Regions from separate parts of the Shigella dysenteriae genome, predicted to be linked through region 3. Evidence: predicted binding sites of a transcription regulator. Region 3 holds the regulator's gene; each other region holds the start of a gene.
What was found. The regulator LexA, encoded in region 3, represses DNA repair genes until DNA is damaged. The targets are predictions, from matches to a motif close to TNCTGTATGTACATACAGNA.
Positions count from the first base shown of each region.

Region 1: a site for LexA is predicted at 1,520-1,539, ahead of uvrB (excinuclease ABC subunit UvrB). Genes of this name have one in related genera too.
Region 2: a site for LexA is predicted at 2,142-2,161, ahead of HUZ68_RS12375 (metal-dependent hydrolase). Genes of this name have one in related genera too.

Region 1 covers NZ_CP055055.1:1,586,936-1,591,205, reverse strand. Annotated here, with positions in the region: gene uvrB (excinuclease ABC subunit UvrB) at 1-1,445, opposite strand, end outside; gene bioD (dethiobiotin synthase) at 2,024-2,701, opposite strand; gene bioC (malonyl-ACP O-methyltransferase BioC) at 2,694-3,449, opposite strand; gene bioF (8-amino-7-oxononanoate synthase) at 3,436-4,270, opposite strand, start outside.
Region 2 covers NZ_CP055055.1:2,590,309-2,594,578, forward strand. Annotated here, with positions in the region: gene HUZ68_RS12360 (fructosamine kinase family protein) at 1-621, shown strand, start outside; gene HUZ68_RS12365 (YniB family protein) at 662-1,198, opposite strand; gene hxpB (hexitol phosphatase HxpB) at 1,345-2,013, shown strand; gene HUZ68_RS12375 (metal-dependent hydrolase) at 2,176-2,766, shown strand; gene tcyP (cystine/sulfocysteine:cation symporter) at 2,899-4,270, shown strand, end outside.
Region 3 covers NZ_CP055055.1:190,113-194,382, reverse strand. Annotated here, with positions in the region: gene HUZ68_RS00900 (CsbD family protein) at 1-171, opposite strand, end outside; gene dinF (MATE family efflux transporter DinF) at 287-1,612, opposite strand; gene lexA (transcriptional repressor LexA) at 1,685-2,293, opposite strand; gene dgkA (diacylglycerol kinase) at 2,403-2,771, opposite strand; gene plsB (glycerol-3-phosphate 1-O-acyltransferase PlsB) at 2,942-4,270, shown strand, end outside.

The DNA of each region.
Region 1 (4,270 bases), 1.4 Mb from region 3:
GTGTCGATATCCGAGTGAAGATAACGCACGCGCTCGCCATGTTCTTCGAGATATTCGGTGAGATCTTCCGCCATCCGCTTGGTCAGTGTGGTGACCAGTACGCGTTCGTTAATTGCCGCTCGCTGACGAATCTCCGAAAGAAGATCATCAACCTGTGTCGCCACTGGCCGCACTTCGATAATCGGATCAAGCAATCCGGTTGGACGCACCACCTGATCCACCACATCGCCGCCGGATTTTTCCAGCTCATAATTACCTGGCGTCGCCGAAACATAGATGGTTTGCGGCGCTAATGCTTCGAACTCTTCAAATTTCAGCGGACGGTTATCCAGCGCTGATGGCAGGCGGAAGCCGTATTCCACCAGTGTCTCTTTACGCGCCCGGTCACCGCGATACATGCCGCCAATTTGTGGAATGGTGACGTGAGATTCATCGACCACCAGCAGCCCATCGGCAGGCAGGTAATCAAACAGCGTCGGCGGTGGCTCACCCGGTCCACGACCAGAGAGGAAGCGCGAGTAGTTTTCAATCCCCGAACAGTAGCCCAGCTCGTTCATCATCTCCAGATCAAACTGGGTACGCTGGGTCAGCCGCTGCTCTTCCAGCAGTTTGTTGTTTTCCAATAGCACTTTGCGTCTGGCGGCCAGCTCTTCTTTGATCTCCTCCATCGCCTGTACGATGCGCTCGCGCGGTGTGACGTAGTGCGTTTTCGGGTAGATGGTAAAACGTGGAATGGTGGAAACAATCTGCCCGGTTAGCGGGTCAAATAACGACAATCGTTCCACTTCCTCGTCAAACAGTTCCACGCGAAGTGCAATGTCATCCGATTCTGCCGGGAAGATATCAATCACCTCGCCACGAACACGGAAAGTACCACGCTGGAATGCTTGATCATTACGAGCGTATTGCAGCTCCGCCAGTCGGCGCAGAATCGCGCGCTGATCGATAATCATACCGACCGTGAGATGGAGCATCATCTTGAGATATAAATCAGGATCGCCCAGACCATAAATCGCGGAAACAGACGCGACCACAACCACATCACGCCGCTCCAGCATCGCTTTGGTGGCGGACAAACGCATCTGTTCGATATGTTCGTTTACCGAGGCATCTTTCTCAATGAAGGTGTCGGAACTCGGTACATAGGCTTCTGGCTGATAGTAGTCGTAGTAGGAGACGAAATATTCCACCGCGTTTTCCGGGAAGAACTCTTTCATTTCGCCATACAGCTGGGCCGCCAGCGTTTTGTTGGGCGCAAGTACCATGGTAGGGCGCTGAAGGTCAGCAATGACATTGGCAATGGTGAAGGTTTTCCCGGAACCAGTCACACCAAGTAACGTCTGGTGCGCCAGGCCATCTTCCAGCCCCTCTTCGAGACGTCGAATCGCCTCTGGCTGATCGCCAGAAGGTTTAAAAGCGGAATTCAGTTTGAACGGTTTACTCATGAGTCGCTACCTGAAGGAGTTGGGCGGGCAGGTATGTAATTTTACTCGTCGTACTTAATTATGCCAACAAATTATACTGGATAAAAAAACAGTTCATCACCATAATATTTCTGTTACAGCGTAAACTCCGCTGTCAATCATGAGCAAAATTTACTCTGTGGCGAGATAAAACTCGGACCTTACCGGGTTATCCCCAAAGCAACGGCTTTTTTAACATTTGTCAAGATGAGTGATGTCAGTTTTATGGCAAGAGATGCCTGTTCAGTGACTGCCATTGCAATTATCTAACCAGTTAAAAAATAAAAGATATTTCTTTGAGCCGTCTTTAACGCCAATTCGCGTGCAAGCCGCGTATTCTCTCGCTTGCCTCGTGTTTTCTAACTCTAATACACATGGTTATCCACAGGAATAGTGGATAACTGTCTGCAGCCCCTATCCCCCGCCGCCTGGGCAATTCCCACATTCGCCGCATGATGCGGAAGTAAAATTTTTTTCGTGATTATTTTAGAATTTAATTGGTTAAATTGCAGTCAATCGAAGACGCGATCTCGCTCGCAATTTAACCAAATACAGGATAGCTACAACAAGGCAAGGTCTATGTACTTTCCGGTTGCCGCATTTTCTGGATTTTCTGCAAGCCAGGGGATCTCTCCCAGCAGCGGCGCGGGAATCATGCGGGTGAGCGTGGTCATATATTCAGCGTGACGTTTTCCCGGAGGCGTGACATCGTTCGCCACCCAACCCGCCAGAGTCAGCCCGGCGTGTTGTATCGCCTGTGCCGTCAACATCGCGTGATTAATACAGCCAAGTTTCACGCCAACCACCAGTATTACCGGCAGTTGTTCCTGTGTTACCCAATCCGCAAAAGTGAAAGTGTCAGAAAGGGGCGTAAACCAGCCGCCAGCGCCTTCCACTAACACCCAGTCAGCCTGTTGTTCAAGCGCGCGTAATCCGGCGCTCATTACCGATGATTCTATCGGCCTGCCCTCTTGCGCGCTGATGATGTGCGGTGAGGTGGGTTCTGCGAAGGTGTAAGGATTTACCGTTGCGTAATCCAGCTGCAGGCTGCTGTTGCGCTGTAACGCCAGCGCGTCACTATTACGTAAACCCTCCGGGGTCTTTTCGCTGCCAGAGGCGACCGGTTTATAACCTGCCGTCCGATAGCCTGCTGCCTTTGCGGCTTGTAAAAGTGCACAACTGGCGACAGTTTTCCCCACTTCGGTATCCGTTCCGGTGACAAAATAACGTTTACTCACGAACAATCACTCCCAAAAAAAGATGATACGTCAGAGGATATCGCCCCTGTTGTTGCGGCCAGGCCAGTTGCAATCGCTGCAACTGTGAACGCGTTAATATTCGCTGGTCGCGCCCTTCATGAAGATGCGTGGCACCGATGCCTTTCAGCGAACGCATGGCACTGAGCGCATCATCAAACCATAGTGTGATGGGCTGAATACGATGTTGATAATGCACGCCGTTCAGCGACTGTTCGATTTCATCTGGCGGTAAAAAGCGATTAGCATGCGGGCGCTCGTCCACCGCCTGCCACGCCTGATGCAGTTCGGGTAACGATCCCTGCACCAGCGTGGTAAACGCGACCACGCCTCCGGGGTGCACCACCCGATACAGCTCGCGGAGTGCCGTGGATAAATTACCGCACCACTGCACCGCGAGATTGCTCCATGCAAGATCGAACGTCGCAGTCGCTAACGGCAGGGATTCGATATCTCCCGCCAGATAATGGTCTGCTGCATCCTTCTGGCGTGCCTGAATAAGCATTGGCGGCGAGAGATCTAACGCCGTCACCTGCACGTGACGTTCCCGCCAATGACGGCTCATCCAGCCAGGTCCACAACCCGCATCCAGTACGTGGGTGTATTTACGCTGTGGGAGCATTGCCAGTAAGACGTCAGCACTCTGGCGCTGTAACTCTGCGTGTTGCTCATAGTGCGCGGCTGCCCGACCAAATGCCGCTGCAATGGCTTGTTTATTAACCGTTGCCATGCAGCACCTCCAGCAGACGGTCGATATCCTGCATTTCATGCGCGGAGGTTAGTGTTAAGCGCAGTCGCGCAGTACCAGCGGGTACGGTTGGCGGGCGAATCGCCGTGACCCAGCAGCCTTGCTGGCGCAGTTTTTCTGCCAGTTGTAACGCACGGCTGTTATCACCGACGATCAATGGCTGGATGGCGCTGCATGAATCAGCAAGCGTAAACGGCAAATCCTGTACTCCGGCACGAAAACGCGTAATGAGTGCCGCCAGTTTTTCGCGCCGTGCATCACCCTCATCACTGCGAATGACCGCCAGTGACGCACGTAATGCCTGCGCCTGAGCGGGCGGCATACTGGTGCTGTAGATAAGATGGCGGGCGAATTGCAGCAGATAATCCGCCACCGTACTGGAGCAAAGCACCGCTGCCCCGCTGACGCCAAATCCTTTGCCAAAAGTCACTACCAGCAATTCTGGTTTTACCTTTTGCAACCAGCAGGTGCCGCGCCCCTGCTCCCCGATAACGCCCGTGCCGTGGGCATCATCGACCATCAACCAGCCATTGTGCTGTTGCGTTACCTGCTGGATTTCCGCCAGTGGCGCACTATCGCCGTCCATGCTGAACACGCCTTCTGTCACCACCAGTTGCTGCCCCGGACAGGGGGAAGCAAGCAGTCGCGCCAGATGAGCGACATCGTTATGGATAAAACGGCGAAGCTGCGACGGGCTTAAACTGGCAGCCTCCAGCAATGAGGCATGGCTAAGCCGGTCGGCAACAATACGGTCCTCTTTCGCCATCATCGCGGCAATGACCGCCTGATTAGCGGCAAAACCA
Region 2 (4,270 bases), 2.4 Mb from region 3:
GCTGACCGTGACTACAGTTTTCTGGTGATGGATTATCTCCCACCTCGTCCGCTGGATGCGCATAGCGCATTTATTCTTGGTCAGCAAATTGCGCGTTTACATCAATGGAGTGACCAACCACAATTTGGCCTCGATTTTGATAACTCGCTCTCCACAACTCCACAGCCCAACACCTGGCAACGTCGCTGGTCAACGTTTTTTGCTGAACAACGGATTGGCTGGCAGTTGGAACTGGCAGCAGAGAAAGGGATCGCTTTCGGCAATATCGACGCCATCGTCGAGCATATTCAGCAGCGTCTCGCCTCACATCAACCGCAGCCTTCTCTGTTGCACGGCGATTTATGGTCCGGCAACTGTGCGCTGGGTCCGGATGGCCCGTACATTTTCGACCCGGCTTGCTACTGGGGTGACCGAGAGTGCGACCTGGCGATGTTACCGCTGCATACTGAACAGCCGCCACAAATCTATGACGGCTATCAGTCAGTATCCCCGCTACCTGCCGATTTCCTTGAACGTCAACCGGTTTACCAACTCTACACGCTGTTAAATCGTGCAAGATTATTTGGCGGTCAGCATTTGGTTATTGCTCAGCAGTCACTGGATAGATTATTAGCAGCATGATATGGGTTGAGGATAATGGCCGCTCCGTGCGGCCTTTTGATTAAATAAACCCAAGCAGAGAAAAGAACACATAACCTGCAGCAATACAAATAACCGGCAGGATATACAGTGAGAAAAACTGTAGGAAAATAGTATGGTGCGGAACAACAATACGTGACTCAATTTGTTCACGCGTTAGCCCCTCTTCCCCTTTGGCTTTTTCCAGAATGAGTTGATCTTCAACACCTTCCCGCAAGAAGCGCGCCTGGCGACTCATCCGGGCACCGGAATCCTGCAACGCCAGTCCGACAAAAATCAGGATGAAAATCACCCAGAACATAGCGTTCACGCCACCATTAAAATTGGGCGTCGGGGAGTTATACCAGAATAGATTCAAAAAAGGCGTATTCGCCTGCATCATATCGATCATGACATGAGTAAAGTCGAGCATGACCGCATTAATGCCTTCCTGGTTTTCCTGTCGGGTATTCATAAATTTCAGCAAAGAAATCAATGTAGAGATCAATGCAGGTATAAAAATCACCCAACCCAAAATCCTTTTCAAAACAGCAATGCGTCCAGCTTGTTGATACGTCATGAGTTCTCCTTGATTAAGACGCGTCGTTTCACTTAGTTTACCTGTAGATATCTGTTTTCGCCCATTCTTTAAAGGCGATATGATAGGCGCTTAATCATAAGCACGGCTTAATACCTTACACATAATGCTCTAAAGGAGAGGTTGTAATGTCAACCCCGCGTCAGATTCTTGCTGCAATTTTTGATATGGATGGATTACTTATCGACTCAGAACCTTTATGGGATCGAGCCGAACTGGATGTGATGGCAAGCCTGGGGGTGGATATCTCCCGTCGTAACGAGCTGCCGGACACCTTAGGTTTACGCATCGATATGGTGGTCGATCTTTGGTACGCCCGGCAACCGTGGAATGGGCCAAGCCGTCAGGAAGTAGTAGAACGGGTTATTGCCCGTGCCATTTCACTGGTTGAAGAGACACGTCCATTATTACCAGGCGTGCGCGAAGCCGTTGCGTTATGCAAAGAACAAGGTTTATTGGTGGGACTGGCCTCCGCGTCACCACTACATATGCTGGAAAAAGTGTTGACCATGTTTGACTTACGCGACAGTTTCGATGCCCTCGCCTCGGCCGAAAAACTGCCTTACAGCAAGCCGCATCCGCAAGTATATCTCGACTGCGCAGCAAAACTGGGCGTTGACCCACTGACCTGCGTAGCGCTGGAGGATTCGGTAAATGGCATGATCGCCTCTAAAGCAGCCCGCATGCGTTCCATCGTCGTTCCTGCGCCAGAAGCGCAAAATGATCCACGTTTTGTATTAGCAAACGTCAAACTCTCATCGCTGACAGAACTCACCGCAAAAGACCTTCTCGGTTAATGACCAGGGGCAGTGATCACGCTGCCCCTGGTTCTTTATCTGAATTTGCATTCAACTGACGGATTAATCGTCAATTTAAGAGAAAGAGTTACACCGTCACCACTTCCGTGCACTGTATAAAAATCCTATACTGTACGTATCGACAGTTTAGTGAGTTTTATCATGACGGCGGAAGGTCACCTTCTCTTTTCTATTGCTTGTGCGGTATTTGCCAAAAATGCCGAGCTGACGCCCGTGCTGGCACAGGGTGACTGGTGGCATATTGTCCCTTCCGCAATCCTGACGTGTTTGTTACCGGACATCGATCACCCAAAGTCGTTTCTTGGGCAGCGATTAAAGTGGATATCAAAACCGATCGCCCGCGCTTTTGGGCATCGTGGTTTTACCCACAGTCTGCTGGCGGTATTTGCGCTGCTGGCAACCTTTTACCTTAAGGTTCCTGAAAGCTGGTTCATTCCGGCTGATGCGCTACAAGGAATGGTGCTGGGTTATTTAAGCCACATACTTGCCGATATGCTGACACCCGCCGGTGTTCCCCTGCTCTGGCCATGCCGCTGGCGTTTCCGCTTGCCTATCCTGGTTCCCCAAAAGGGTAACCAACTGGAACGTTTTATCTGCATGGCATTATTTGTCTGGTCGGTATGGATGCCCCATTCATTACCCGAGAACAGCGCTGTTCGTTGGTCATCGCAAATGATCAATACCTTGCAGATCCAGTTTCATCGGCTTATTAAGCATCAGGTTGAATACTAAAAAGGCAAAAATCACCTTTCTGGAATAAGCAATTCCATTTGAATATAAGAGCCAGCTCACAGTTCTGTTAATCTTGCGCCAACACTATGACTGCTACGCAGTGATAGAAATAATAAGATCAGGAGAACGGGGATGAACTTTCCATTAATTGCGAACATCGTGGTGTTCGTTGTACTGCTGTTTGCGCTGGCTCAGACCCGCCATAAACAGTGGAGTCTGGCGAAAAAAGTGCTGGTGGGTCTGGTGATGGGTGTGGTTTTTGGCCTTGCCCTGCATACCATTTATGGTTCTGACAGCCAGGTACTTAAAGATTCTGTACAGTGGTTTAACATCGTTGGTAACGGCTATGTTCAACTGCTGCAAATGATCGTTATGCCGTTAGTCTTCGCCTCTATTCTGAGCGCGGTTGCCCGTCTGCATAACGCATCTCAGTTAGGCAAAATCAGTTTTCTGACCATCGGTACGCTTTTGTTTACCACGCTGATTGCGGCGCTGGTCGGTGTGCTGGTCACCAACCTGTTTGGTTTGACGGCTGAAGGTCTGGTTCAGGGTGGTGCAGAAACTGCACGTCTGAACGCCATCGAAAGTAACTATGTTGGTAAAGTCTCTGACCTGAGCGTTCCGCAGCTGGTCTTGTCCTTTATCCCGAAAAACCCGTTTGCCGATCTGACCGGAGCCAATCCGACGTCAATTATCAGCGTGGTAATTTTTGCCGCATTCCTCGGTGTAGCTGCGCTGAAACTGCTGAAGGATGATGCGCCGAAAGGTGAACGCGTCTTAACCGCTATCGATACCCTGCAAAGCTGGGTGATGAAACTAGTTCGCCTGGTCATGCAGTTGACCCCTTACGGCGTTCTGGCACTAATGACCAAAGTGGTTGCAGGTTCTAACCTGCAAGACATCATCAAACTGGGAAGTTTCGTTGTCGCGTCCTACCTCGGTCTGCTGATTATGTTTGCAGTGCATGGCATTCTGCTGGGCATTAATGGCGTGAGTCCGCTGAAGTACTTCCGTAAGGTATGGCCTGTGCTGACGTTTGCCTTTACCAGCCGTTCCAGTGCTGCGTCTATCCCACTGAATGTGGAAGCACAAACGCGTCGTCTGGGCGTTCCTGAATCCATCGCCAGTTTCGCCGCCTCTTTCGGTGCGACCATTGGTCAGAACGGCTGCGCCGGTTTGTATCCGGCAATGCTGGCGGTGATGGTTGCGCCTACGGTTGGCATTAACCCGCTGGACCCGATGTGGATTGCGACGCTGGTCGGTATTGTTACCGTTAGCTCCGCAGGCGTTGCCGGTGTCGGTGGTGGTGCAACTTTCGCCGCACTGATTGTGCTGCCTGCGATGGGCCTGCCAGTAACCCTGGTGGCGCTGTTAATCTCCGTTGAACCGCTTATCGACATGGGCCGTACGGCGCTAAACGTTAGTGGCTCGATGACAGCTGGCACGCTGACCAGCCAGTGGCTGAAGCAAACCGATAAAGCCATTCTGGATAGCGAAGACGACG
Region 3 (4,270 bases):
CTCTTTTTCTGCCTGATCTTTCTGATAACCATAACGTTCCTGGATTTTACCGACCAGTTGATCACGTTTACCTTCAATGATCGTCATATCATCATCGGTCAGTTTGCCCCATTGCTCTTTCACTTTACCTTTAAACTGTTTCCAGTTACCGCCGGCTTCATCTTTATTCATAATCAAGACCTCATCGTTAGGTTGTGAATGAGAGTACGTTCACTTTTCTTCTGAACGTGAGATTAAGTGTAGTCAGCAATTTGGCTTAGGATTATTTATTCAGAATTTTTAACCGTCACGTTGCGGCAAACCAGGTACCATTGCGCCAGTGACGCCGCCAGATAGCCGCCAGAGAAAGCCCGCGCAACGCCAGAAAGACGGTTAACGCCAGCCACAAACCATGATTGCCCAGCCACGGCAGCGTAAGGAGCGTCAGCGCAAAACCTGCGGCGGCCACCGCCATACTGTTACGCATTTCGGCGGCACGCGTTGCGCCTATAAACATGCCGTCCAGCAGATAACACCAGACGCCAACCAACGGCAAAATCACCTGCCAGATAAGATAGCGGTCGGCCAGCTGCTGAATCTGGGTTAACGACGTCAGCAACGCAATGATGTGTTCCCCTGCCAGCAAATAGACCACCGAAAACAGCAACGCTACGATCCCCGACTGGCGGCACGCTGCCCGCCAGACATCCAGCAACTGGCTACCGTCGCGCGCACCGTACGCCTGACCGGAGTGCGCTTCAACCGCGTAGGCAAAACCGTCCAGCGCATAGGCGGTAAAGGTGAGTAGCGTCATCAGAACCGCGTTAACAGCGATAATGTCACTCCCCAGTCGCGCGCCAAGTACGGTGATCGCGCCGAAACAGAGTTGCAACAACAGCGAACGCAGCATGATATCGCGGTTAAGCGCCAGCAAGCGACGGAAGTTTCCTCGCCAGGCAGTTTTCAGCATTTCGCCGGAAATTCCGCGTAGTTTGAGGATTTTACGCACCATTAGCAGACCAATCAGCAATGTTGCATATTCCGCAATAACCGTCGCCAGCGCCGCGCCCTGCACGTTCATATGCAGCCCCATCACCAGCCAGACATCCAGCACAATGTTGAGGATATTGCCGACCACTAACAAAATTACTGGCGCACGGGCATATTGCACGCCGAGTAACCAACCGAGTAATACCAGATTCGCCAGCGACGCCGGAGCGCTTAACCAGCGGATTTCAAGAAAGCGCCGCGCCTGTTCCAGGACCGCTTCACTACCGCCAACAATATGCAGCGCCAGATCGATAATCGGCGTACGCAACAGCGCAATTAACGCCCCAGCCCCCAACGCCAACAGCAACGGTTGCACCAGCGCACGGGCTAATGCCTGAGGATTTTTGGCACCATAAGCCTGCGCAGTCAGCCCGGTGGTGCTCATGCGTAAAAACAGCAACAGCATAAAGAGAAAGCTGGTCGCCGTTGCACCAACCGCCACGCCGCCCAAATAAACCGGGCTATCAAGATGACCAATTACCGCCGTATCGACCAGTCCCAGCAACGGAACGGTGATATTGGAGAAAATCATGGGTAAGGCGAGATGCCAGAGTGCTTTATCAGATGAAGTGAGGAATGCCATGCAGACAAGCCTGATGAAGAGAGATGAAAAACAAACCGCGACGCCAGGCGGCATCGCGGTCTCAGAGATATGTTACAGCCAGTCGCCGTTGCGAATAACGCCAACCGCCAGCCCTTCAATGGTGAAGCTCTGCTGACGAAGGTCAACGACAATTGGTTTAAACTCGCTATTTTCTGGCAACAGTTCGACTTTATTGCCCTGTTTTTTCAGGCGCTTAACGGTAACTTCGTCATCAATACGTGCGACAACGACCTGACCGTTACGTACATCCTGAGTTTTATGCACTGCCAGCAAGTCGCCATCCATAATGCCGATATCTTTCATCGACATCCCGCTGACGCGCAGCAGGAAATCAGCATTCGGCTTGAACAAGGAAGGATCGACCTGATAATGACCTTCAATATGCTGTTGCGCCAGAAGCGGTTCACCGGCAGCCACACGACCTACCAGTGGCAACCCTTCTTCCTCTTCCTGCAACAGACGAATCCCGCGTGATGCGCCGGAAACAATTTCAATTACGCCTTTGCGTGCCAGCGCCTTCAGATGTTCTTCAGCCGCGTTTGGGGAACGGAACCCCAAACGCTGCGCGATTTCCGCACGCGTCGGCGGCATACCTGTCTGGCTGATGTGATCACGGATGAGATCAAACACCTCTTGTTGCCTGGCCGTTAACGCTTTCATTCCGCCCCCTGGGTGTATATACAGTTATGCTGTGAGTATATACAGCAAAAGGCGATTTTGGAACCATAAACTGCACAATAAACCAGAGATTTATCGAAATCTGGAAGGGTTATCCAAAATGCGACCATAACAGGATGCACCAGGTAATCACGGCGACGATAATCGCAATCAGCACCGCGGCGGATCCCATATCTTTAGCGCGTCCGGAAAGCTCATGGTATTCAGAGCCAATTCGGTCAACCACTGCTTCGATGGCGCTATTGAGGATTTCCACAATCATCACCAGCATCACGGAGCTGATAAGCAGCACGCGGGTAATTGCGTCCACATCCAGCCAGCAGGCGATGACCACCGCCAACAATACCGCTACGCCTTCCTGACGGAATGCCGCTTCGTTGATCCATGCAGCGCGTAAACCTTTCCAGGAATAGCCAGCAGCTTTGATTATTCGGGTGAATCCAGTGGTATTATTGGCCATTGAAAGAACCTTTTTACATTATGAGCGTCAATATCAGTGTACCGTTAAATCCGATGATTCGGGTTTGCGTAACGCCGCGCGAAACATGAGCGGATACCACAGAATTTCCCATGACTTTCTGCTATCCTTGCCGCGCATTTGCATTATTAACCAGAGGCTTTACATCGTTTATGTCCGGCTGGCCACGAATTTACTACAAATTACTGAATTTACCATTAAGCATCCTGGTAAAAAGCAAGTCTATTCCGGCAGATCCTGCCCCGGAACTGGGGCTGGATACCTCTCGTCCAATTATGTACGTTTTACCGTACAACTCGAAAGCAGACTTGCTGACGTTGCGCGCCCAGTGTCTGGCACATGACCTGCCTGACCCGTTAGAGCCGCTGGAAATCGACGGCACGCTACTGCCGCGCTATGTGTTCATTCACGGCGGGCCGCGTGTATTCACCTATTACACGCCGAAAGAAGAGTCTATTAAGCTGTTCCACGACTATCTCGATTTGCACCGTAGCAACCCAAATCTGGATGTGCAGATGGTGCCAGTATCGGTGATGTTTGGTCGCGCGCCAGGGCGTGAAAAAGGCGAAGTGAACCCGCCGCTGCGTATGCTTAACGGCGTACAGAAATTTTTCGCTGTACTGTGGCTCGGTCGCGACAGTTTTGTGCGTTTCTCGCCGTCAGTTTCGCTGCGCCGTATGGCGGATGAACACGGCACGGATAAAACTATCGCGCAGAAACTGGCGCGCGTGGCGCGTATGCACTTTGCCCGTCAACGTCTGGCTGCCGTGGGTCCACGTCTGCCTGCTCGTCAGGATCTGTTTAATAAGCTGCTCGCCTCCCGCGCCATTGCCAAAGCGGTAGAAGATGAAGCGCGCAGCAAAAAAATCTCCCATGAAAAAGCGCAGCAGAACGCGATTGCGCTGATGGAAGAGATTGCGGCGAATTTCTCTTACGAGATGATCCGCCTGACTGACCGTATTCTGGGCTTCACCTGGAACCGCCTTTACCAGGGCATCAACGTCCATAACGCCGAGCGCGTTCGCCAGCTGGCCCACGACGGTCATGAGCTGGTATATGTGCCTTGCCACCGCAGCCACATGGACTACCTGCTGCTTTCTTACGTGCTGTATCACCAGGGGCTGGTGCCGCCGCATATCGCCGCCGGGATCAACCTGAACTTCTGGCCTGCCGGGCCGATTTTCCGCCGTCTGGGGGCGTTCTTTATTCGCCGTACGTTTAAAGGCAATAAGCTCTATTCCACCGTTTTCCGTGAGTATCTCGGCGAACTGTTCAGCCGTGGTTATTCCGTCGAGTACTTCGTGGAAGGCGGTCGTTCCCGTACGGGGCGTTTGCTGGATCCGAAAACCGGTACGCTGTCGATGACCATTCAGGCGATGCTGCGTGGCGGCACGCGTCCGATTACGCTGATTCCGATCTATATCGGTTATGAGCACGTCATGGAAGTGGGTACTTACGCCAAAGAACTGCGCGGTGCGACG